Regions from separate parts of the Streptomyces sp. NPDC086080 genome, predicted to be linked through region 1. Evidence: riboswitches for the same ligand, from Rfam matches in the RefSeq annotation. Region 1 holds a riboswitch; each other region holds the start of a gene.
What was found. Region 1 has a riboswitch for cyclic di-AMP ahead of ACIF9R_RS25550 (C40 family peptidase). Riboswitches for the same ligand answer to the same signal wherever they lie in the genome.
Positions count from the first base shown of each region.

Region 2: it holds a riboswitch for cyclic di-AMP, as region 1 does, so the genes downstream of both, ACIF9R_RS27215 (transglycosylase family protein) here and ACIF9R_RS25550 (C40 family peptidase) in region 1, are expected to answer to the same signal.
Region 3: it holds a riboswitch for cyclic di-AMP, as region 1 does, so the genes downstream of both, ACIF9R_RS06230 (transglycosylase SLT domain-containing protein) here and ACIF9R_RS25550 (C40 family peptidase) in region 1, are expected to answer to the same signal.

Region 1 is NZ_JBITRU010000024.1:34,517-41,709, forward strand. Features, by position in the region: gene ACIF9R_RS25520 (adenosylmethionine--8-amino-7-oxononanoate transaminase) at 1-896, opposite strand, end outside; gene bioB (biotin synthase BioB) at 889-2,040, opposite strand; gene ACIF9R_RS25530 (8-amino-7-oxononanoate synthase) at 2,188-3,315, shown strand; gene ACIF9R_RS25535 (DUF397 domain-containing protein) at 3,385-3,609, opposite strand; gene ACIF9R_RS25540 (helix-turn-helix domain-containing protein) at 3,619-4,479, opposite strand; gene ACIF9R_RS25545 (ATP-binding protein) at 4,692-5,156, shown strand; gene ACIF9R_RS25550 (C40 family peptidase) at 5,218-5,691, opposite strand; cyclic di-AMP (ydaO/yuaA leader) riboswitch at 5,695-5,897, opposite strand; gene ACIF9R_RS25555 (hypothetical protein) at 6,232-6,540, opposite strand; gene ACIF9R_RS25560 (ATP-dependent Clp protease proteolytic subunit) at 6,548-7,183, opposite strand.
Region 2 is NZ_JBITRU010000027.1:1,141-8,333, reverse strand. Features, by position in the region: gene eno (phosphopyruvate hydratase) at 1-1,130, opposite strand, end outside; gene ACIF9R_RS27215 (transglycosylase family protein) at 1,400-2,122, opposite strand; cyclic di-AMP (ydaO/yuaA leader) riboswitch at 2,127-2,295, opposite strand; gene ACIF9R_RS27210 (transglycosylase family protein) at 2,533-3,405, opposite strand; gene ACIF9R_RS27205 (cytochrome P450) at 3,679-4,962, opposite strand; gene ACIF9R_RS27200 (nucleoside triphosphate pyrophosphohydrolase) at 5,221-6,216, opposite strand; gene ACIF9R_RS27195 (SurA N-terminal domain-containing protein) at 6,294-6,944, opposite strand.
Region 3 is NZ_JBITRU010000004.1:50,507-57,699, reverse strand. Features, by position in the region: gene ACIF9R_RS06240 (outer membrane lipoprotein carrier protein LolA) at 1-636, opposite strand, end outside; gene ACIF9R_RS06235 (polyprenyl synthetase family protein) at 958-1,968, opposite strand; cyclic di-AMP (ydaO/yuaA leader) riboswitch at 2,495-2,664, shown strand; gene ACIF9R_RS06230 (transglycosylase SLT domain-containing protein) at 2,670-3,152, shown strand; gene ACIF9R_RS06225 (HAD family hydrolase) at 3,116-3,988, opposite strand; gene ACIF9R_RS06220 (GNAT family N-acetyltransferase) at 4,211-5,281, shown strand; gene ACIF9R_RS06215 (glycosyltransferase) at 5,366-6,763, shown strand; gene ACIF9R_RS06210 (polysaccharide deacetylase family protein) at 6,760-7,193, shown strand, end outside.

The DNA.
Region 1 (7,193 bases):
GAGATTCCCCCGGCCACCCGCGCGGTGCACAGGGTCGCCGCCATGGTCAGATAGCCGCCCGTCAGCGCCTTCCCCACGCACATCACATCCGGCGTCACCGCCGCGTGGTCCGCGGCGAACAGCGCGCCCGTGCGGCCGAACCCGGTCGCGATCTCGTCGAACACCAGCAGTACGTCGTGCGCGTCGCACACCTCGCGCAGCACCCGCAGATACGCGGGCGAGTGGAAGCGCATCCCGCCCGCGCCCTGCACCACCGGCTCCACGACGACCGCGGCGACCTCTCCCGCGTGCCGCTCGACCATCTCCCGCAGATGCCCGGCGTAGGACTCCTCGTACTCCGCGGGCGGGGCCTCGGCGAACACCTGGCGCGGCAGCACCCCGGACCACAGCTCGTGCATCCCGCCCTCGGGGTCGCACACCGACATCGGCTGCCAGGTGTCGCCGTGGTAGCCGCCCCTCCAGGTCAGCAGCCGCCGCTTCTCCGGCCGGCCCAGCGAGCGCCAGTACTGCAGGCACATCTTCACCGCGACCTCGACCGACACCGACCCGGAGTCGGCCAGGAACACATGCTCAAGACCCTCCGGCGACATGTCGACAAGGAGCCTCGCCAGCCGTACGGCGGGCTCGTGCGTGAGCCCGCCGAACATGACATGGCTCATCCGCTCCAACTGCTCGCGCGCGGCCTCGTCGAGCACCGGGTGGCGGTAGCCGTGGATCGCCGACCACCAGGACGCCATCCCGTCGACCAGTTCCCCCGCGCCGTCGGCGAGCCTCAGCCGCACCCCGCTCGCCGACTCCACGACAAGCGGCTCCTGACGGCCCGGCATGGGCCCGTACGGATGCCAGACATGCCGGCGGTCGAGCTCCAGCAGTTCGGCGACGGACCGCTCAGGCATTGGGTGCGAGGTCCGTTCCCGCACCCCGGCGGCGCACGGCGACCAGATCCGTACGAGGCTCCTCGGCCGCACTCCCACAGGGGTCCGCGGTGGCCGAACCGCATGCACCGGCGCCCTCGTGCGACCCGCAGCCGCCGCCCGCGCGGTGCTCCGGCAGGGTCACCTCTCCGGTGCCCTCGACCTCGAACCCGGCGTCGGCGATCATCTCCAGGTCCGCCCGGCCTGCCTGCCCCTCACTCGTGAGGTAGTCACCGAGGAAGATCGAGTTGGCCAGGTGCAGCGCCAGCGGCTGCATCGTGCGCAGGTGCACCTCACGGCCGCCGGCGATCCGCACCTCGGCGTCCGGGCAGACGAACCGGGTCATCGCCAGGATGCGCAGACACCGCTGGGGGGTCAGGTGCCACTCCTTGGCGAGCGGTGTCCCCTCCATCGGGATCAGGAAGTTGACCGGCACCGAGTCCGGGTCCAGCTCGCGCAGCGAGAAGACCACGTCGACCAGGTCCTCGTCGCTCTCGCCCATGCCCGCGATCAGGCCCGAGCAGGCCGACAGCCCCGCCGCGTGTGCCTTCCGGACCGTGTCCACCCGATCGGCGTACGTGTGCGTGGTCGTGATGTCCCCGTACGTCGACTCGGACGTGTTCAGGTTGTGGTTGTAGGCGTCCGCGCCCGCCTCGCGCAGCCGCTCCGCCTGACCGTCGGACAGCAGACCGAGACAGGCGCACACCTCGACGTCCTCGTGCTCCTCCTTGATGGCCTTGATGGTGTCGGAGACCCGGTCCACGTCGCGGTCGGTGGGGCCCCGCCCGCTGGCCACCAGGCACACCCGCTTGGCGCCGCCCGCCAGCCCGGCGGCGGCGGCCCGGGACGCCTGGTCCGGCTTGAGCCAGGTGTACTTGAGGATGTCGGCCTGGGAGCCGAGCCGCTGGGAACAGTAGGAACAGTCCTCCGGGCAGAGGCCGGACTTGAGGTTGACGAGATAGTTCAGTTTCACCCGTCGGCCGAACCAGTGCCTGCGCACCTTTCCGGCCGCGGCCACCACATCGAGCAGGTCGTCGTCGGACGTCGCGAGGACGGCCAGTGCTTCCGCGCGGGTCGGCGTCTCGCGCCGAAGCCCCTTGTCCACCAGCGTGTTCAGCAGGTCCATGGGAGCCGATCCTGTCCTACCCGACCCGCTCGGGCCAAGGAGCGTTCGTACAACAGAGGTGCTCGGGGGTGTGGGTATCGCCACACAGTGGCCCGACGGGCCTCCCGCTACTGTCTGTGCACTGCCTACAAAATCCCCGGAGGACCCATGGTGTTCGGCTGGATCGACGAGCAGGCGGAACTGCGCCGCCGGGCCGGACTCGTACGGACCCTGCGTCCACGGGCCGCCGACACGCCGCTGCTCGATCTGGCGAGCAACGACTATCTGGGTCTGGCCCGGCACCCCGAGGTCACCGAGGGCGCCGTGCGGGCGGCCCGGACCTGGGGCGGTGGTGCGACCGGTTCCCGGCTCGTCACCGGGACCACCGAACTCCACGCCGAGCTGGAACGTGAGCTGGCCGGGTTCTGCGGCTTCGAGGCGGCCCTGGTCTTCTCCTCCGGCTACGCGGCCAACCTGGCCGCCGTCACCGCGCTGGCCCCGCACGGCTCCACCATCGTCTCCGACGCGGGCAACCACGCGTCCCTGATCGACGGTTGCCGGCTGGCCCGCGGTACGACGCGGGTCGTGACGCACCGTGACCCCGATGCCGTGCGCAAGGCGCTGGACGGGCACGAGGGGCCCGCCGTTGCCGTGTCCGACACCGTCTTCTCGGTGGACGGCGACGCCGCCCCGCTCGGTGGGCTGGCCGAGGCGTGCCGGGAGTACGGTGCCGGTCTGGTCCTCGACGACGCCCACGGCCTCGGTGTCCTCGGCGACGGCGGCCGGGGCGCCCCGTACGCGGCGGGTATCGCGGGCGCCGACGACGTCGTCGTCACGGTGACGCTGTCCAAGTCGCTCGGCAGCCAGGGCGGGGCGGTGCTCGGTCCTGCCCGGGTGATCGGGCACCTGGTCAACGCGGCACGAACGTTCATCTTCGACACGGGACTCGCCCCGGCGGCGGCGGGTGCGGCCCTGGCGGCGCTCCGGCTGCTGCGCCGCGAACCCGGGCGCGCGACGCGGGCGGGAACGGTGGCGCGCGAGTTGCACGACCGGCTGACGGCCGCGGGTCTGGAGGCGGTACGCCCGGACGCCGCGGTCGTCTCCGTGCGTGCCCCTTCCCCGGAGCAGGCCGTGCGATGGGCGGCCGACTGCCGGGCGGCCGGCCTGTCCGTGGGCTGCTTCCGTCCTCCTTCCGTGCCCGACGGCGTCTCACGGCTCAGGCTGACCGCCCGCGCGGACCTGTCCGGGGCAGAGATCGAACGCGCTGTACGAGTGATTGGCGAGACGCGGCCATGAGTCGGCGGGGCACGGCCGTGTGTCGCTCGACGACGGGTTGCCGGTTCGGTCCCTCGATGTGAGGCCCCGTCAGCGGACCGCGGTCACGAACTCCGCCCAGCTCCCGGGGGAGAAGAGCAGCGCGGGTCCTTCGGGGGCCTTGGAGTCGCGCACGGCGAGGAGTCCGGCCAGCGGACCGGCGGGCGGCCTGGTCGTCTCGACGCAGTTGTTCGCCCCCGTGCTGTAGCTGCTGCGCAGCCACGGCACACCGTGCAGTGCGAGGCTGGAAGGGATGGTCCGAGGCGGTACGGGCATCGTGCCTCCTTACGCGCCGGCTGCTGCGCCGGCGATGAGATCCAGCGAGTCCTCGGGTGAAAGGGCGTGACGGGACAGAGTGTCGAAGGCATCCACATACGCCCGGAGGTCTTCCTTCCCCTCCAGATAGAGGCTACTCGTCAAGTGGTCGAGAACAACGACATCGAGATCAGACCTGCGTGAAAACGAAAAGATGACGAAAGGGCCGGTGACCCCGATGTGCGCCCCGGCGGTGAACGGCATGACCTGCAACCGCACTTGGGGCAACCGGGCCGCCTCGACCAACCGGGTCAGCTGACGGGACATCACCCCGGGCCCACCGACCTCCCGGCGCAGCACCGCCTCGTCCAGGACCGCGCTCAGTTCCAGGGGAGGCTCCGTCCGCAGCACGTCCTGCCGGGCCAGCCGTACCTCCACCAGAGCGTCCAGCCGTTCCTCGGACGCGCCCTCCGTCGCCGCCGCGGTCACCGCCCGCGCGTACTCCGGGGTCTGCAGCAGCCCGGGGATGACCGTGGTCTCCAGGGTGCGCATCGTGCTCGCCTGTGACTCCAGGCTGATGAAGTCCCGGTAGGTCGGCGGCAGGACGCCGCGGTAGGCGTGCCACCAGTGATGCCGGCCGTCGCGGTCACCAGTGCCCGACAGCACCAGCAGCAACTCCCGCAACTGTGGATCGGCCACGCCGTAGACATCGAGCAGTAACCGCACATCGGCCGGTTTCACCCCGCTCGTGCCCGTCTCGATCCGGCTCACCTTCGACTGGTGCCAGCCCGCCAGCCTGGCCGCCTCACCGCTGGTGAGTCCCGCCGAGTTGCGCAGCGCGCGCAATTCGGCGCCCAGTTTGCGGCGGCGCACCGCGGGCCCGTGCTGCATGGGCTCTCCTTACTCCTTCCGGGCCGCCCGGATACGGTCTCCCGTGGCAGAGTTCACCGCTTTGAGCGACAGATATATGCATATCTTGGTGGATCGCCGCCCGGAGCCGTGCGGTGATGGCAGTCTGGCGACGAAGCACCAGTGCGGGACCGTACTCGAACCAACCGCTCCGTGTCGGACCGCGGGCCCCGTGGGAAAGGGACGACATCGCCATGGCAGACCATCTGGAAGCATCCGTCACTCTGCCGAGCGATCCCGCCTCGGTCTCCGCCGCACGGGCCCATGTGGTGGGCACACTCGTGGAATGGGGCATGCCGGCGGACGCGGAGCTGTCCGACACCGTCCGGCTGATCGTCTCCGAACTCGCCACCAACGCGGTGCAGCACACATTCGGCCAGTCACCCAGCTTCACGGTGGACGTCGTTCTGGTCCGCGACGAACGGGTGCACATCGGGGTGACGGACAGTCACCCCCGGTTCCCCAAGCGGCTGCCCGCCGCGGTCCAGCAGGACAACGGGCGGGGGCTGGTCATCATCCGCTGGCTGGCCGCGGAATGCGGGGGCAGACTCAGAATCCGCCCCACGCGTGAGGGCGGCAAGACCGTCTCGGTCGACCTTCCGTGGACAGGGGCCGTCCAGGCCGCCGAAGCGGTCACGGCGGGACAGCAGGAGCCGTAGCGGCCGCCTCCGGCCGAGGCGACGGGGCGGCGGCCCTCATGGGCGCCGCCGCCCCCGCCGATCACCTCACGCGGCCGTACGAGACGCTCCGGGTCCAGATCTTCTGCAGACGCACCACGTCCCCGGTCTTCGGGGCGTGCCAGATCTTGCCCTTACCCGCGTAGATGCCGACGTGGTAGACGTAGCCGCCCGAATGGAAGAACACCAGGTCTCCGGCCTTGCGGCTGCCGGCGGAGATGTGGCGCGTCTTGTTGTACTGCTGCGCGGCGGTGCGCGGCAGCTTCTTGCCCGCCTTCTTGAACGAGTACAGCGTCAGGCCCGAGCAGTCGAACCGGTTCGGTCCGGTGGCCCCCCACTGGTACGGCGAGCCCTTTTTGGACGCGGCGATACGCAGTGCCTGGGTGGCGTGGGTGGCGGCAGCCGCCTCCGAGGCGGCTCCGGGGACCACGAGGGAACTTCCCACGGCGGCCAGGGTGAGGGCGGAGGCCGTGCCGGCACGGGCCATGAGAGACGGGACACGATTGAGCGCAGTCATGCGCAACCCTTCGTCAGCCGCCTGTGAAGGATGACCTGTCGGATTCGGGCTGGCGAAGTTGCCCGGCCGCACGCGTGCGGCTTCACCCCAAGGGCTGCTCGGAACCGGGGTTCCGGCGACCCGTCGTGCCTGGGTCCTCCACTCCTGCCGATCCACTCCTGTCGACCGGTCATCCGGGCGGCGGCAGGACTCGGCGTCCGCCCGGATCGCCCCGCCGCGGCGGCGGGGTCTTGTCGTCAGTCAGGGATCTTGGCTCATGACGCGATCGAAATCCCAACGGAACGGGGGGTTTGTGTTGTTACTCACCACTCATCCGTTCGGGTGGACGCCGGGCTGTTCGAACTGCGGCCCAGGGCTCGGGTGAGCCCCGGACCAGCGACGGAATGTCACGTTCCGCCTTCGGGTCACGCGTGTTGCGCAACTTGAACGGCCCCAAAACAGGAGGTTCGTCTACGCCGGATGGTGGTACGCCGTTTGGTCCGTTTCAACGCCGGCCGCCGCACACCGCCGACGGGAGTGCGGGCGTGAACATCGTGGGTGTCAACTGCCCGGATCCGGCGGGAGTGTGACCCTGGCGGTACGCCGCTCGCCGTCCAGCACCCGCAGGGCCCTGGCCAGCGTGGCGGAGTGCAGATCGCTTTCGCCGCGCCGGTGCATCAGGGTCAGCGCGTCACGCAGGGCGACGGCCTTGCCGACCAGCGCCTGGGCCGCGCGCAGACCGCTGTAGGTGTCGCCGCCCAGCGCCGGGTTGACCCGGCCGAGCAGATCGACGACCTCGAGATAACGATCGATCAACTCGGCCTCCGCGCGGGTCAGCGCCGGCAGCGGAGGCAGTTCCGGTGGCAGCATCCGTGGCTCACCTCGCACCGGCGGCGGGGTACGCGCTCCCGCGGTGGGGCAGGATCCGGTCCGCCAGTCCGTAGTCCACCGCGGCCCTCGCGTCGAGGACGAGGTCCCGCTCGACATCCGCCCGGACCTGCTCCGGGGTGCGCCCCGAATACCGGGCGAGCATCTCCTCCATGAGGCCCCGCTCCCGGGTCAGCTCCGCGGCCCGGATCGCCAGATCACTCGTTCGCCCCTCGACCGGCGCCGGGAAGGCAGGCTGACGGAGCACCAGACGGGAGCCGGGCAGCATGAGCCGCTTGCCCGGGGTGCCGGCGGCCGGCAGCAGCGCGGCCGCACCCTCCGCCCGGCCCAGACAGACCGTCTGCACGTCGCAGGAGATGAAGCGCAGCGTGTCGTGGATCGCCGACACCGCGTGGAAGGAACCTCCGGGGGAGTTGATGTGGAGCGAGAGGTCCCGGTCGGGGGAGTGGTGCTCCAGATACAGGAGCTGAGCCATGACGTCGTTGGCGGCCGACTCGTCGATCTCCGTCCCGAGAACGACGATCCGCTCCTGGAGGAGCTTCGCGTACGGGTCCGACGTCCGGTGCCCGGACGCCGTGCGTTCGGTGAACCCGGGCAGGACGTAGCGGGCGGACGGTCGGATCATGAGGGCCCCT
Region 2 (7,193 bases), on a different contig from region 1:
GCGAGGTCGGCGATGGTGACGTCCTCGGTCTCACCGGAGCGGTGGGACATCATGCACTTGAAGCCGTTGCGCTGGGCCAGCTCGACGGCGTCCAGCGTCTCGGTCAGCGAGCCGATCTGGTTGACCTTGACCAGCAGGGCGTTCGCGGCGTCCTCGTCGATGCCGCGGGCCAGGCGCTCCGGGTTGGTGACGAACAGGTCGTCGCCGACGATCTGGACCTTGTCACCGAGCTTGGCGGTGAGGGCCTTCCAGCCCTCCCAGTCGTCCTCGAACAGCGGGTCCTCGATGGAGACGAGCGGGTACGCCTCGACGAGCTCGGCGTAGTACTCCGTCATCTCGGCGGCGGAGCGCTCCTTGCCCTCGAAGGTGTAGACGCCGTCCTTGTAGAACTCGGACGCGGCGACGTCGAGCGCGAGGGCGATCTGCTCGCCGGGGGTGTAGCCGGCTTCCTTGATCGCCTCGAGGATGAGGTCGAGGGCCTCGCGGTTGGAGCCGAGGTTCGGCGCGAAACCGCCCTCGTCACCGAGGCCGGTGGCCAGGCCCTTGCTCTTCAGGACCTTCTTCAGGGTGTGGTAGACCTCGGCGCCCCAGCGCAGGGCCTCGGAGAAGGACTCCGCGCCGATCGGGGCGATCATGAACTCCTGGATGTCCACGTTGGAGTCGGCGTGCGAGCCGCCGTTCAGGATGTTCATCATCGGCACCGGCAGCAGGTGCGCGTTCGGGCCGCCCAGGTAGCGGAAGAGCGGGAGGTCCGAGGCCTCGGAGGCGGCGTGGGCGACGGCGAGCGAGACGCCGAGGATGGCGTTGGCACCCAGCGAGCCCTTGTTGTCGGTGGCGTCCAGGTCGAACATGGCCTGGTCGATCAGGCGCTGCTCGGTGGCGTCATAGCCGACCAGCTCCGGGCCGATCTGCTCGATGACGGCCAGGACGGCCTTCTCCACACCCTTGCCCAGGTAACGGCCCGCATCGCCGTCACGGAGTTCGATGGCCTCGAAGGCGCCGGTGGAGGCGCCGGACGGGACGGCGGCACGACCCGTGCTGCCGTCGTCGAGGCCGACCTCGACCTCGACCGTGGGGTTGCCTCGGGAGTCCAGGATTTCCCGGGCTACGACGACGTCGATGGACGGCACGAGCATCTCCTTCATGAATCTGACGCGTGTGAGCGGGACCACGGCGGGCCCCGCGGGACCGAGCCTAACCGGCTCGGGGCGATCGGCAGGCGGTCGACCGCCCCATGGACAGAACCGAGAGTAAATTGTTTCCGAACGGAACAAAGGCGTTTTCGGCGAACCGTGACCGGAAAGCGCCAGAAAAAAGCCCCGCCCCGGTGCGTACGGGGGAAGACGCACCGGGGCGGGGAGCCCGTGGGGACGGGCGGGGAGGGACCTGCGACGCTGCCCTACTTCAGGTGCAGCTGCTGGCCCGGGTAGATGAGGTCGGCGTCCTGGACGATGTCGTCGTTCAGCTTGAACAGCTTGCCCCAGCCGCCCTTGACGTCGTGCTCCGCGGCGATCGAGCTGAGGGTGTCGCCCTTGACGACCCTGTACTCGCCGTCGCCCTTCTCGACCTTCTTGCCGGTCGGGGTGGTGACGGTCCTGTCGGCCTTCTTCTCGGCCTTCTTCTCGGTCTTCTTCTCGGCCTTCTTCTCGGCGGCCGGGCGCTCGGCGGAGCGGGAGGCCTTCTGCTCGCTCTCGCGGGTCCCGGTGGAACCGCTGTCCTGCGAGGAGCCGGCCGAGGAGCCGGTGTAGGCGGCGCCGGACAGGCCCTTGCCGCAGACCGGCCAGGCGCCCTTGCCCTGGCCCGCCAGGACCTTCTCGGCGATCTCGATCTGCTGGGCCTTGGTGGCCTGGTCGGCGGTGGAGGCGTACTTCGTGCCGCCGTATCCGGCCCAGGTGGAGGCGGAGAACTGCAGACCGCCGTAGTAACCGTTGCCAGTGTTGATGGACCAGTTGCCGCCGGACTCGCACTGGGCGACGGTGTCCCACTCCGAGGCGGTGGCGGCGGAGGCGGTGCCGGCCACCATCAGCGGGGCGGCGACGGCGGCGGAGGTGACGCCCGCGACGGCGATGGCGCGGCTGGCCTTGGACGGACGACGGTGCTTGCCCTTGCCGGAAAACAGCATGGATGGATCCCCTCACCGACGCCTACGAGGTGAGCTGTCGGGTTCGGGCCGGTTGAGTTGCCCGGCCACGCCCCTCCCGGGACGCGGCTTCACCCCAAGCCTTCTCCGGCGTCAACCGCCCGGATCCGGCGCCTACCTGGGTCCCCCGCTCCTGCCTACGGCGCATGACGCGACGACTGTTCCCGTGCTGCCACTGGCAGGATTCGGCGTGGCGGCAGCCGGGGCCCGCGGTGGCGAGCGGTCACGACCGTAGACACGCGATCCGCGGAATATCAAAGACGATCAGGGCTTCTGAGACCTATCTCTCACAGTCTTTAAGCCGGACATTCAGCGCGAATCGTGACGCCAACTGGCGCCACATCCGCACGTCTTCGGATACCGCCGCCGCTCGCCCGGATGCCGCCCGAACGCTACTGACCGGCCAGAACGAGGTCCGGTCCGCCACCGATGAGCTGCCCGCCCATCGCAGGGAGCACACCCACTCCGAAACCGACCACGTCGGATTCGGGGACGGACAGGGAGACGTCCTCCACGGACGCGGCGGGGTAGTCGGCGACCGTGCCACCCCAGGCGTTGAGACCGCCCGAGGCATGCCGGCCGGGCGATTCGGACACCGAACCCTGCGCCTCCTCGGCACTGGCGCCGCGATGACGTCCGGCTCCTTCGGCGTCGGTCGCCGTCGAGGACCCACCGGCCCGCCCCGCCGTGTCCGACTCGCCCGTCGCCGATTCGGCCGGAACGGAGGGGGAGGCGCTGGAGTCGGACCCCGCACCGGCGTCCGCCGCCTCACTCGAACCGGCGTCCGGATTGGCGGAATTGCCGGAACCAACCGGTTCGTCACCCTTGTCCTCCAGGGAGGACGACGGGTCGGGGGTGGCCGACGGAGCGGGCGAGGCGGACGTGTCACCGGATCCCTGCGACGCGGACGACCCCGTGGCGCCGGACCCGGCCTTGCCGGCGTCCGCGGCGGGCGCGTCCTGGCCCAGGCCCGCGAGCAGTCCGCAGGTGCGCCATGCGCCGACCCCCTGGTCGGCGAGGATCTTCTCGGCCACGGATATCTGCTGGCCGCGACTGGCCTGGTCGGGGCTCGTCGCGTGGTCCAGGCCGCCGTACTTCTCCCAGTCCTCCTGGGTCAACTGCAGACCGCCGTAGAAGCCGTTGCCGGAGTTCTCGCTCCACGCGCCGCCGCTCTCGCACTCGGCGATCCGGTCCCAGTTCACACCGTCGGCCGCGTTGGCGGCACCTGCCCCGAGAAGGGGGATCGCGATGGCGGAGCCGGTCACTCCGGCGGCAACGAGGAGAGCCGGGGCCTGGCGGGGGCGACGGTGTCGACCGTTCCCGGAGAGCATGCGGAGACCTTTCGCAGGAAGCAGGGGCCGGCGCGGTGAGTGAAGCTCTGGCCACCGCACTTGAGGAGTGAAGGTATCGGGAGAGGATCACTCATCACAAGTTAATGCCGCGCAGATCACGTGAAGATCACAGAGTTGAGGGAGTGTCACGTTTGCGTTGATCTGCTCGTGGGCACGGGAAGCAGTGCGTGGTCTGTCATGAGTCCGTCACTCTCCCGGGGGCGTGAATTCCACCGGAAGCGTGCGCAGTCCGCGCATGATGAGCCCTCCGCGCCAACGGAGTTCGGCCGGATCCGCGGCGAGCCGCAGGTCCGGAAGACGGGTCAGCAGCGTGGCGAGCGCGGTCTGACCCTCCATGCGGGCCAGCGGCGCACCCAGGCAGTAGTGAATGCCGTGGCCGTATCCCAGATGCTGGTTGTCGCGCCGACCGAGATCGAGGACGTCCGGGCCGTCGAACCGGTCCGGATCCCGGTCCGCGGCGGCGAGTACGACGAGCACCGGGTCGCCCGCGGCGATGTCCTGCCCGCCGATGGTGACCGGCTCGGTGGCGAACCGCCAGGTGGCGATCTCCACCGGGCCGTCGTAGCGCAGGAGTTCCTCCACACCGGTCTCCAGCAGCCCGCGGTCCCCCGCCGCGAGGGCACCCTGCAGACGCTCCCGCTGAACGGGATGAGCGAGCAGCGCGTAGGTACCATTACCGATCAGATTGACGGTCGTCTCGAAGCCGGCGAACAGCAGGATGAACGCCATGGCGGCGGCCTCGTTCTCGGTGAGGTGCTCACCGTGGTCGGAGGCACGGATCAGACCGGAGATCAGGTCCTCACCCGGGGCGGGCACCACGGGCAGCGCCTCGCGCTTGCGGTGGATGAGCTCCGCCAGGTAGCCGCGCATCTTCTTCACGGAGCGGGCGACCCCGCCGCGCGGGGCTCCGCCGTGACGGATCATCATGCCCGCCCAGTCCCGGAAGTCGTCCTGGTCCTCCCGCGGGACGCCGAGCAGGTCACAGATGGCGTAGATGGGGAGGGGAAAGGCGAAGTCGTGGATGAGGTCGGCGGAACCGCTGTCCGCGAAACGGTCGATGAGCCCGTCGGTGAGCTCCTGCACGCGGGGCGCGAACTCGGCGACCCGGCGCGGGGTGAACGCCTTGCTGACCAGCCGGCGCAGCCGGGTGTGGTCCGGCGGGTCGATGTTCAGCAGATGGGTCATCAGGTCCGCCTGGCGCTCACCGGGGATACCGGTCCTGCCCTTGGCGTGCGCGGGTTCGTCGTGATGCGCGGGGTTCTTGGACAGCCGGTTGTCCGCGAGGGTCTGCTTGGCGTCGGCGTACCGCGTGACCAGCCAGGCCTCCACCCCGCTGGGCAGCCGGGTCCGGTGCACGGGCGCGTGCTCGCGCAGCCAGGCGTAGGAGGGGTACGGATCGGCGGCGAACTCCCAGCTGAACAGCGGGGGGACGGGGCCGTGCGGGGTGGGAGGGGCGGGCTGGTCATGCATGCGGCGACCCTAACCGGGGGTGGGCCGTGCGGGGTGCCGTGCGGCGCGGGTGCCGTGCGGCGCGGGGGAGCTCGGATGGCTGGGGGCGTGGGGCGGGTGCCGGTCGGTCGTGGTTGTTCGCGCAGTCCCCCGCGCCCCTGGCGGTCGCGCCCCTGAAGGGGCGCGGGGAACTGCGCACGGGGTCCGGGGCGGAGCCCCGGGGACGGGACGGGAAGGGGCGGCGGGGGCGAAAACCCCCTGCTGCCCACGCACCCCCGCTCAGCCCTCGCCCCGCCCGCCCTCCGCGAAGCGGATCGCGTCGCGATACACCCGCGCCGCCGCCCGCAACGCCGCCTCCGGATCCACCCCCGCCTCCTCCGCCCGCGCCGCCAGCGCCAGCAACTCGTAGCCGACCCCCTCCCCCACCGGCAACGGCACGTCCAGCCCCGCCGTCCGCACCCGCGACACCAGCTTCGCCGCCAGCGCCAGCCCCGGCTGGCCCAGCGGCACCCCCTCCGTCACCGAACCGCGCCGCTTCTCCTCCGCCTTCGTCCGCAGCCAGTGCGCCTTGACGTCCTCCGGCGTGTCCGCCGTCTCCTCGCCGAAGACATGCGGGTGCCGGTGGATCAGCTTGGCCACGATGCCGCCCGCCACGTCGTCGACGGAGAACGGTTCCTCCGGGTGTTCCTCGGCGATCCGGGCGTGGAAGACCACCTGGAGAAGCACATCCCCCAGCTCCTCCCGCAGCTCCTCCCGGTCGCCCTCCTCGATGGCCTCGACGAGTTCGTACGCCTCCTCGATGCCGTACTTCGCCAGGCCCTTGTGGGTCTGCAGGGACGACCACGGGCACTCCACCCGGATACGGTCCATCACCTGGACGAGGTCGAGCAGACGGGCACCCGGCAGGTCGTAGGAGGCGGGCAGCAGCTCCAGCTCGGGCATCCGCACCCGGCCGGTCCCGGCCATCCGCGCCAGCCCGTCGGTCAGCGCGGGCTCGCCCTCCCCCGTCGCCACGACCACCACCGTGCGCCCCCCGGCGCAGGCGTCGACGATCTCCCCGGCGCTCGGCGCGGCCTCCTCGACGGCTATCCCCGCCTCCCGCAGATACGGCAGTTGCGGATGGGCGTCGTCCGCGCACAGCACCCGGTCGGCCTCGTGCAGCAGCTGCCAGGCCGGCCAGGACAGCAGGCCGGGTGCGACGCGGTGGCTGGTGGTGAGCAGGACGACACGGCCGGGGTCGTCGCCGGGCTTCGGTGCGGGGCTGTTGGCGTTCACACTCCGAAACTAGCCCACTCCACCGACAGCTCCCGAGTTGTCCACAGGCCGGTTGTCCACAGGCCCGCCGGCCCTCGTCAGAAGGCCTGCGGAGCCCCGGCCGCCGCCGTCACGTCCTGGACCCACGGGGTCTTCGCGTCCACCCGGCTGCTCTTCTCCACGTCCCAGTCGCCGTAGCGCGGGTTGAGGTCGACGTCGAGTTCCTTGCCCGCCTCGGACAGCGCCTGCCAGAACGCGGGCTGGCTGGTGTCCGTACCGAGCTGCTGGGCGAGCTTCTGGGCCTGGATCTGGAGGCGGAGGTTCTCCTCCAGACGCTGCGGCGGGATGCCGTACTGCTGGAGCCAGGCGGCCTCCAGCGCCTCCGCACCGCCGGCCTGCTCCTCCAGCCCTGACCGCATCTGCTGGATCTCGCGGTCCGTGACCTTCACGCCGGCGTCCTGGGCGGCCCGCTCCAGCACCCGGTCCAGGACCATGCCGTGCAGGGTGTCGCGGGTGAGGCTGCCAGTCCGCGCGATGGCCTGGTGGTACTGCGCCTCGTCCGGTACGGCCGCCCGCTGCGCCTCGCGGACCTCGTCGACCCGGTTCTCCAGCTGCGACACGGTGATCCGCTCGCCGCCGACCACGGCCGCGGCACCGGGGTGGGCGTCGTTTCCGCAGGCGGTGAGCAGGGGTGCCGCAGCGGCGATCGCGGCGGTGAGGAGAAGCGCGGTGCGACGACGGCGGTGCAAGGAAACCTCCTGAGGAGAGCTTGTGCGGCGGTGCACAAAGTCTTGCGATGATCGATGGTAGGCACTGGACAAGCTCTGGCCAACCCATTCGACCAACGATTCGCCACGACTTCCGGTACCGCCGCGCCACGCCCGCCCACGGGGGCGGCCCGCAAATTCGGCGCAGCACCGCCGGGGAAGCACCGACCCCAGGTCAAGCGGTGGCCGGCTCACACCAGCGACCGTGCCCCGGTCGCCCTACCTCGCCGC
Region 3 (7,193 bases), on a different contig from region 1:
GGCGGTGCCGTCGACGGTCACGGACGTGGTGTCGTCGACCGCCTTCAGTGCCTCGTCGGCGAAGTCCTTCGGGGTGGCCGGGGGCCGGTGCCCCCGGTCCTCGCCGGACCCGTCGACCGTGCCGTGGTAGACCGCGTTGGACGCGCTGTCGTAGCCCCAGACGTCCTTGCCGTTGTGGATCAGGCTGTACTCGGCGGCGTTCTCCAGGATCGACACCTTCTGCCGGTCCGGGCCGTCGGCCGCGATCCGCAGCGTGTGCGTGCCGGACGCCAGTTCGGTGAGCTTGGCGGAGGGATCGGCCGAGGAGCCGTCGCCACCGCCCTGTCCCATCGCGCCGGACGTGAGGCCGCTCTCCAGGCCGCCGAGGTTCGGCAGCCCGAGGTCGGTGGTGATCTTCACGGTGCCGGACAGCCGCTCGACGTCCGACTGCGCGATCTTCTCGATCAGTTGTGCGGCGGTGATCTCCGGCAGGTCGGGGTCGCCGGAGTCGGCGAGCGCGGGGACCAGCCCGATGGTCGCGGCCGCCACTCCCATCACCGTGACCGGGACGACGTACCGCGCGGCTTTGCGCCGCCCCGTGCGCGGCTCGTCGACCTCCCCCGCGGTGGTCCTGTCGTCGGATTCGTACGGTGCCATGTGTGCCCTCCGTGGTCGGCGGCGGCTTCCGTCTCGTGTCCTCGCACCAGTCTCGCCCTGAGCCGCCATTCTCACCCGAACCGGTGAGAAGTGGTGTTGTCCGTCGTTGTCCATCTGACCAAATCCGGCAGGCGAATTCGTCAGACCGCGGGCGCAACTCCATGTACTGCTGAGGTATGACACGGGAGGTGGTTTCCGCCCCCGCCCAGTAGGGGCCAGGGGGAGGGTCGGGCCGCCGGTGCGGCGGGCACCGCGGCCGGCCCGGCCCCGGCGGCGCACCACCGCGACGGTTCGACGCCGCCCGGCGCACCACCCGACGGCTCAGCCCGCGCGGTGCACCACCGCGTCGCACAGGTGCACGAGGGCCGTCTTCGCGCCGCACTCCCGCAGGGGGGCCAGCACCGACCGCGCCTCCTCCGCGTACCGCACGGTGTCCCGGCGGGCCTGCTCCAGCGCGGGATGGGCGCGCAGCAGCCGCAGCGCCTCGGCGTGCCGGGCTTCGTCGGTGAGGTCGGAGTCGAGCAGCTCGCACAGGGCGATGTCCTCGGCCAGCCCCAGCCGGGCCGCCCGTTCACGCAGTCGCAGTACGGGCAGCGTGGCGATGCCCTCGCGCAGGTCCGTGCCGGGGGTCTTGCCGGACTCGTGGGTGTCGGAGGCGATGTCCAGGACGTCGTCGGCGAGCTGGAAGGCGACGCCGAGCCGCTCACCGTACTGGGTGAGCACGTCGACCACGGTCTCGTCGGCGCCGGACATCATCGCGCCGAAGCGGCAGGAGACGGCGACCAGCGAGCCGGTCTTGCCGCCGAGCACGTCCAGGTAGTGGTCGACCGGGTCGCGGCCGTCCTGCGGCCCCGCGGTCTCCAGGATCTGTCCGGTGACCAGCCGCTCGAACGCCTCGGCCTGCACCCGCACCGCCTCCGGGCCGAGGTCCGCCAGGATGTGCGAGGCCCGCGCGAAGAGGAAGTCCCCGGTGAGGACCGCGACGGAGTTGCCCCAGCGGGTGTTCGCGCTGTCCACCCCGCGCCGCACCTCGGCCTCGTCCATCACGTCGTCGTGGTACAGCGTGGCCAGATGGGTCAGCTCGACCACCACGGCGGAGGGCACCACGCCGGGCGCGTAGGGGTCCCCGAACTGGGCGGCGAGCATCACGAGCAGCGGGCGGAACCGCTTGCCACCGGCCCGCACCAGGTGCTGGGCGGCACCCGTGATGAGGGGGACCTCACTCTTGGTGGCCTCGATCAGCCCTTCCTCGACAGCCGTCATTCCGGCCTGGACATCGGCTTCCAGAGCCTGGTCCCCCACGCTCAGCCCGAACGGCCCGACGACGGTCACGAGGGGTCTCCTGTCTGCTGGTGTCCACTGGCGATTACACGGAATGTCGATAGGTCGCTGCCCTCACTCAAGTCAGCGTATCCGGTCACCTTTCGATCACCACCGGCACCTCGGGTTACCGGCAGGGCGCCACGGGATCAGGAGCGGGGCGCTTCCGATCGACGGCCGACAACGGACATTCCCCTCCTTTCCTGGACGCAAAGACGCCCGGACCATCCTGCCCGGACTCATGCCCGATTTGCCGCAATTGGCCAGTGAATTCCCGTAGGCCTCAAATGCTCCGGCGCCAGGCGATCAGTGAGGTCGGTCACGCGCGACCCACCCCGCCGGCCATCACGCCGCACCGGCGTCCACCCTTCTCCCGGACCGGAGTTGACCCTTGGCACTCGCAAAGGATCAAGCGTCCCAAATCACCCGTTCGAAGATCAAAGGGCCACATGTGTGACGTCTTCACTTGTTCCCGACATCCCCTCTCGCATACGTTCCGGGCCTGCCGGGCGGACGCCGAATCCTGCCACCGCCCGCATCACACCCACCGACGAACTCACGCACGGCAGGAGCGGGGGACCCAGGTAAGTCGCCGGGCCGGGCCATCGCGCCGGAACGGCTAGGGGTGAAGCCATGCCCGCAAGGGCACGGCCGGGCACTCTCCCGCCCGAACCCGACAGCTCACCTCGCAGGCGTAGGAGAGGAACACAGACATGCCCGCTTCCGGTCACTCCCGCCTCGGCCGCCGCCTCGTCCGCTCCCTCGCCGTCGCCGGCACCGGCGTCGCCGTGGTCGCCCTCCCGCTGTTCGGCGCCACCACCGCCGCCGCGGCCACCACGACCCCCGCCACGACCGCCGCCTCCACGACGGCGTACCCGGACAACCTCGACGGCTGGATCCGCGAGTCGCTGGACGTCATGGCGCAGCACGGCATCCCGGGCTCCTACGAGAGCATCCACCGCAACATCATGCGCGAGTCCTCCGGCAACCCGGCCGCCATCAACCTGTGGGACTCCAACGCCGCCGCCGGCACCCCGTCGAAGGGCCTGCTGCAGGTCATCGACCCGACCTTCCAGGCGTACCACGTCCCCGGCACCGCCTTCGACCCGTTCGACCCGGTCGCGAACATCACGGCGGCCTGCAACTACGCCGCCGACCGCTACGGCTCGATCGACAACGTCTTCGGCGCGTACTGAGCCGACCGCTGACGGCCGAGCACGGCCGCACCACCGAACAGTCGCTCGAGGACGACGGCCACGCCGTCGTCCTCGTTCGACGTGGTGACCTCGTCGGCCACCGCCTTCAGCTCGGGGTGCGCGTTCGCCATGGCGACGCCGTGCGCCGCCCAGTCGAACATGGGGATGTCGTTCGGCATGTCACCGAAGGCGACCGTGCGCGCCGGGCTCAGCCCCAGATGCTCGGCGGCCAGCGCGAGCCCGGTCGCCTTGGTCACCCCGCACGGCTGGAGCTCCACGGTCCCCGGGCCCGACATGGTGACCGTCGCCAGTGAACCGACCACCGACCGCGCCGCCGCGGCCAGCGCGTCGTCGGACAGCCGCGGGTGGCGCAGCAGCACCTTGCTGATCGGCCGCTCCCACAGATCGCTCCGCCGCTCGACCCGTACGGCGGGCAGCGTCGGATGCGGCATCAGATAGCCCGGCTCGATCAGCGTCAGCCCGTCGGCCCCGTCCTGATCGACCGCGGCGTACACCTCCCCGACCTCGGCCTCGATCTTGCCGAGAGCCGTCTCGGCCAGTTCCCGGTCCAGCCTGACGGACCACAGCAGCCGGCCCGCGCCGGCGTCGTACACCTGCGCGCCCTGTCCGCACACCGCGAGCCCCGTGCAGCCGAGGTCGTCGAGGAGCGGCCGCACTCTGGGGGCCGGGCGCCCCGTCACCACGAGGTGCTGGGCACCGGTTTGCGCCACCCGCCTCAGAGCGGCGAGGGACCGGTCGGACAGGGTGTCGTCGCCGCGCAGCAGCGTCCCGTCCAGGTCGGTGGCGATGAGCGAGCAATCGGTGGGTGCGGCCATGATCAGAGAATACGGACAACACGACCGTCCGATTCACGGTGCTCGTATCGGCTCGCTTTCGGTGCGATTCCCCTTTCGTAGGCGCCGGGTTCGGACCGGTTCATGACTCTTTCACCGATTGGCGAGAACATCGTCCGCTCTCTACCGTCCGCCCGGGATGGGGCGGTACCTTCCAAGGGTCCAGGGGGGACTTGATCGGGGGGTCAGGTGAGCAGTGGACGCATGCGCGTGCTGAGGCCCGGGGAGCTCGGCGAGGGGGAACGGGAGCGCTGGCGGGAGCTGCGTGCCGCGACGGACGCACCGCGCAGCCCTTTCATGGAACCGGAGTTCACCGCCGCGGTGGGCCGGGTGCGGCCGCGGGCCCGGGTGGCGGTGCTGTACGAAGGGGCCGACCCGATGGGCTTCCTGCCGTACGAGCGGGGCCCGTTGGGGCAGGGCCGGGCGATCGGGCTCGGGGTGTCGGACTGTCAGGGCGCGGTGCTGGCTCCCGGTGTCGCCGTGGACGCCGCCGAGCTGCTGCGGGCGTGCTCGGTGTCGAGCCTCGTCTTCGACAACCTGGAGTCCGGCCAGGAGTTGTTCGTGCCGTACGCGGCCGAGGCGCACACCACCTATGTCATCGACGTGGAGAAGGGCTACGGGACGTACGAGTCCGAGCTGCGCGTCCGGTCGCCGAAGTTCCTGAAGACCACGCTGGCCAAGGAGCGCAGGCTGGGCCGCCAGGCCGGACCCGTGCGGTTCGTCTTCGACGAACGCGACCCGGCCGCGCTGCGGGTCCTCATGCGATGGAAGTCGGCGCAATATCGCAGGACCGGACGCCGCGACCGGTTCGCGCGGGAGTGGATCGCCCTGCTCGTGGGCCGGCTCGCCGAGACCCGGGCCGCTCAGTGCACGGGCACGCTGTCGGTCCTGTACGCCGGTGACCGGCCCGTCGCCGCGCACTTCGGGCTGCGGTCGGCCTCCGTCCTGGCCTGCTGGTTCCCTGCGTACGACCCGGGGTTCGCGAAGTACTCGCCCGGACTCGTGCTGCATCTGCGGATGGCCGAGGCGGCGGCGGACGAGGGCATCGGGCTGCTCGACATGGGACGCGGTCCCGCCGCGTACAAGGACTCGCTGAAGACCGGTGATCGCACCGTCCACGAGGGGGCGGTCACCCTTCCGGGGGTGGGCGCCGCGCTGCACTGGCTGGGCCGCGAGCCCGCGCGCCGGGCGCACGGCTTCGTCCGCGCCCACCCGCGCGTCGCCTCACTGGCGTCACGCACCTTGAAGGGCGCGGCACGGCTGCGCCGGCCGTGAGAAGAGGGAGGGGGAGGACGTATGTCCGGCGCAGCACGAGCGCGTACGCGGGAGGAGATACGGCGGTTCCTGGCCATCGGCGCGATGCAGGTCGCCGAGCTGGACCTGGAGCCGGGCGGGGAGGGGCCGGGCGGGAACGGACCGGGCGGGGGCGGGGGCGGGGCTGCGCTCAGACCCGGGCCCGGCAGCCCGCCGGTGACCCACGGCGAGGTGTTCCTGTTGGTCAGACGCGGGGGGCGGCCCGTGGGCACGCTGCTGGCGTGGGTGCCCGAGGGGGCGGATCCGCGGAGCACGCTCGTGGAGGCGGCCCGGGGCAGGTTCGCGGGGGCGGGGTCGGGGGCTGCGGGAGACACCGAGGCCGGAACGGCCGTGGGGGTCGCGGAAGACACCGAGGCCGCGCGGACCACGGGAGAGGGCGGCCGAGGGGCCGGCGCGGGGCGCGCGCGGGCGTCCGGCGGCGGAGCGGGCGGCGCCGTGCCGCCGTACGTCTCGGTCGTCGTGGCCACCCGGGAGCGGGCCGGACAGCTCGCCCGGGCGCTCGACTCGCTGCTCGCGCAGGAGCATCCGCGCTTCGAGGTCGTGGTGGTCGACAACGCCCCGGTGACCCGGGAGACCCGCGAGCTGGTGGAACGCGAGTACGGGAAGCGGGTGCGGTACGTGTGCGAGCCGGTGCCCGGACTCGCCGCCGCGCACAACAGAGGGCTGGCGGCGGCCCGCGGCGAGATCGTCGCGTTCACCGACGACGACGTCGTCGCCGATCGCCGCTGGCTCACCGAGCTGACCGCGCCGTTCGCGGCCGACCCACGGCTCGGCTGCGCCACCGGCCTGATCCTTCCCGCCCGGCTGCGCACCCCGGCGCAGGTCCTGCTGGAGAGCCACGGCGGCTTCGCGAAGGGCTTCACCCCGACGACGTACGACCCCCGGGACCCGCCCCGCGACGAACCGCTGTTCCCGTTCACCGCGGGGCGCTTCGGTTCCGGCGCGAACATGGCCTTCCGCGCGGAGGTGCTGCGGGGCGTCGGCGGCTTCGACCCGGCCACCGGCGCCGGGACTCCCGCCCGGGGCGGCGACGACCTCTATGGCTTCGTGCGCGTTCTCGCCCAGGGACACCGGCTGCACTACACGCCGTACGCGCTGGTGTGGCACCACCACCGGGAGACGTGGGCCGACCTGGAGACCCAGGCATACGGTTACGGCGTCGGCCTCACCGCCTGTCTCACCGCCGTCCTGGTCAACCGGCCCGCGCTGCTGCCCGCGTTCCTCGCCCGGCTGCCGCGCGGCCTCGCGCACGCCCGGACGCTGACCGCCGTACGTGACACGGACGGCGGCGACGGGGCGCCGGGCGCCCATGGCGGCCGGACCCATCCATGGCCGCGCCGGCTCTCACGGCTGCAACGCAAGGGGATGCTCCAGGGCCCGCTCGGCTATCTGCGGGCCCGGCGGGCGGTGGGCGGCGGCGCTGCGGGACGGGGGACGCGATGAGCCCGGTACGGAGGACCCAGGGCCCGGCCATCCCCGTGTTCCTCTATCACGCCGTGACGGACGACCCGCCGGAGTGGATCGCCGAATTCACGGTGACCCCCAAGGAGTTCGCGGCCCATCTCGACGCCGTCGTGGACAGTGGCCGCACCCCCGTCACCATCAGCGCGCTCGCCGCGCATCTCGCCGGGCGGGCGCCGCTGCCGGCCCGGCCGGTGCTGCTCACCTTCGACGACGGCTTCGCGGACCTGCCGGGCCCGACCGCCGAGACGCTGGCCCGGCGTGGACTGCCCGCCACCGCGTATCTGACCACCGGCGCCATCACCCCGGGCGGTCGCAGTCTGCTGCCGCCCGCACCGATGATGACCCTGGCCGAGGCGAAACCGCTGGAGGAGTCCGGCATGGAGATCGGCAGCCACACGGTCACCCACGC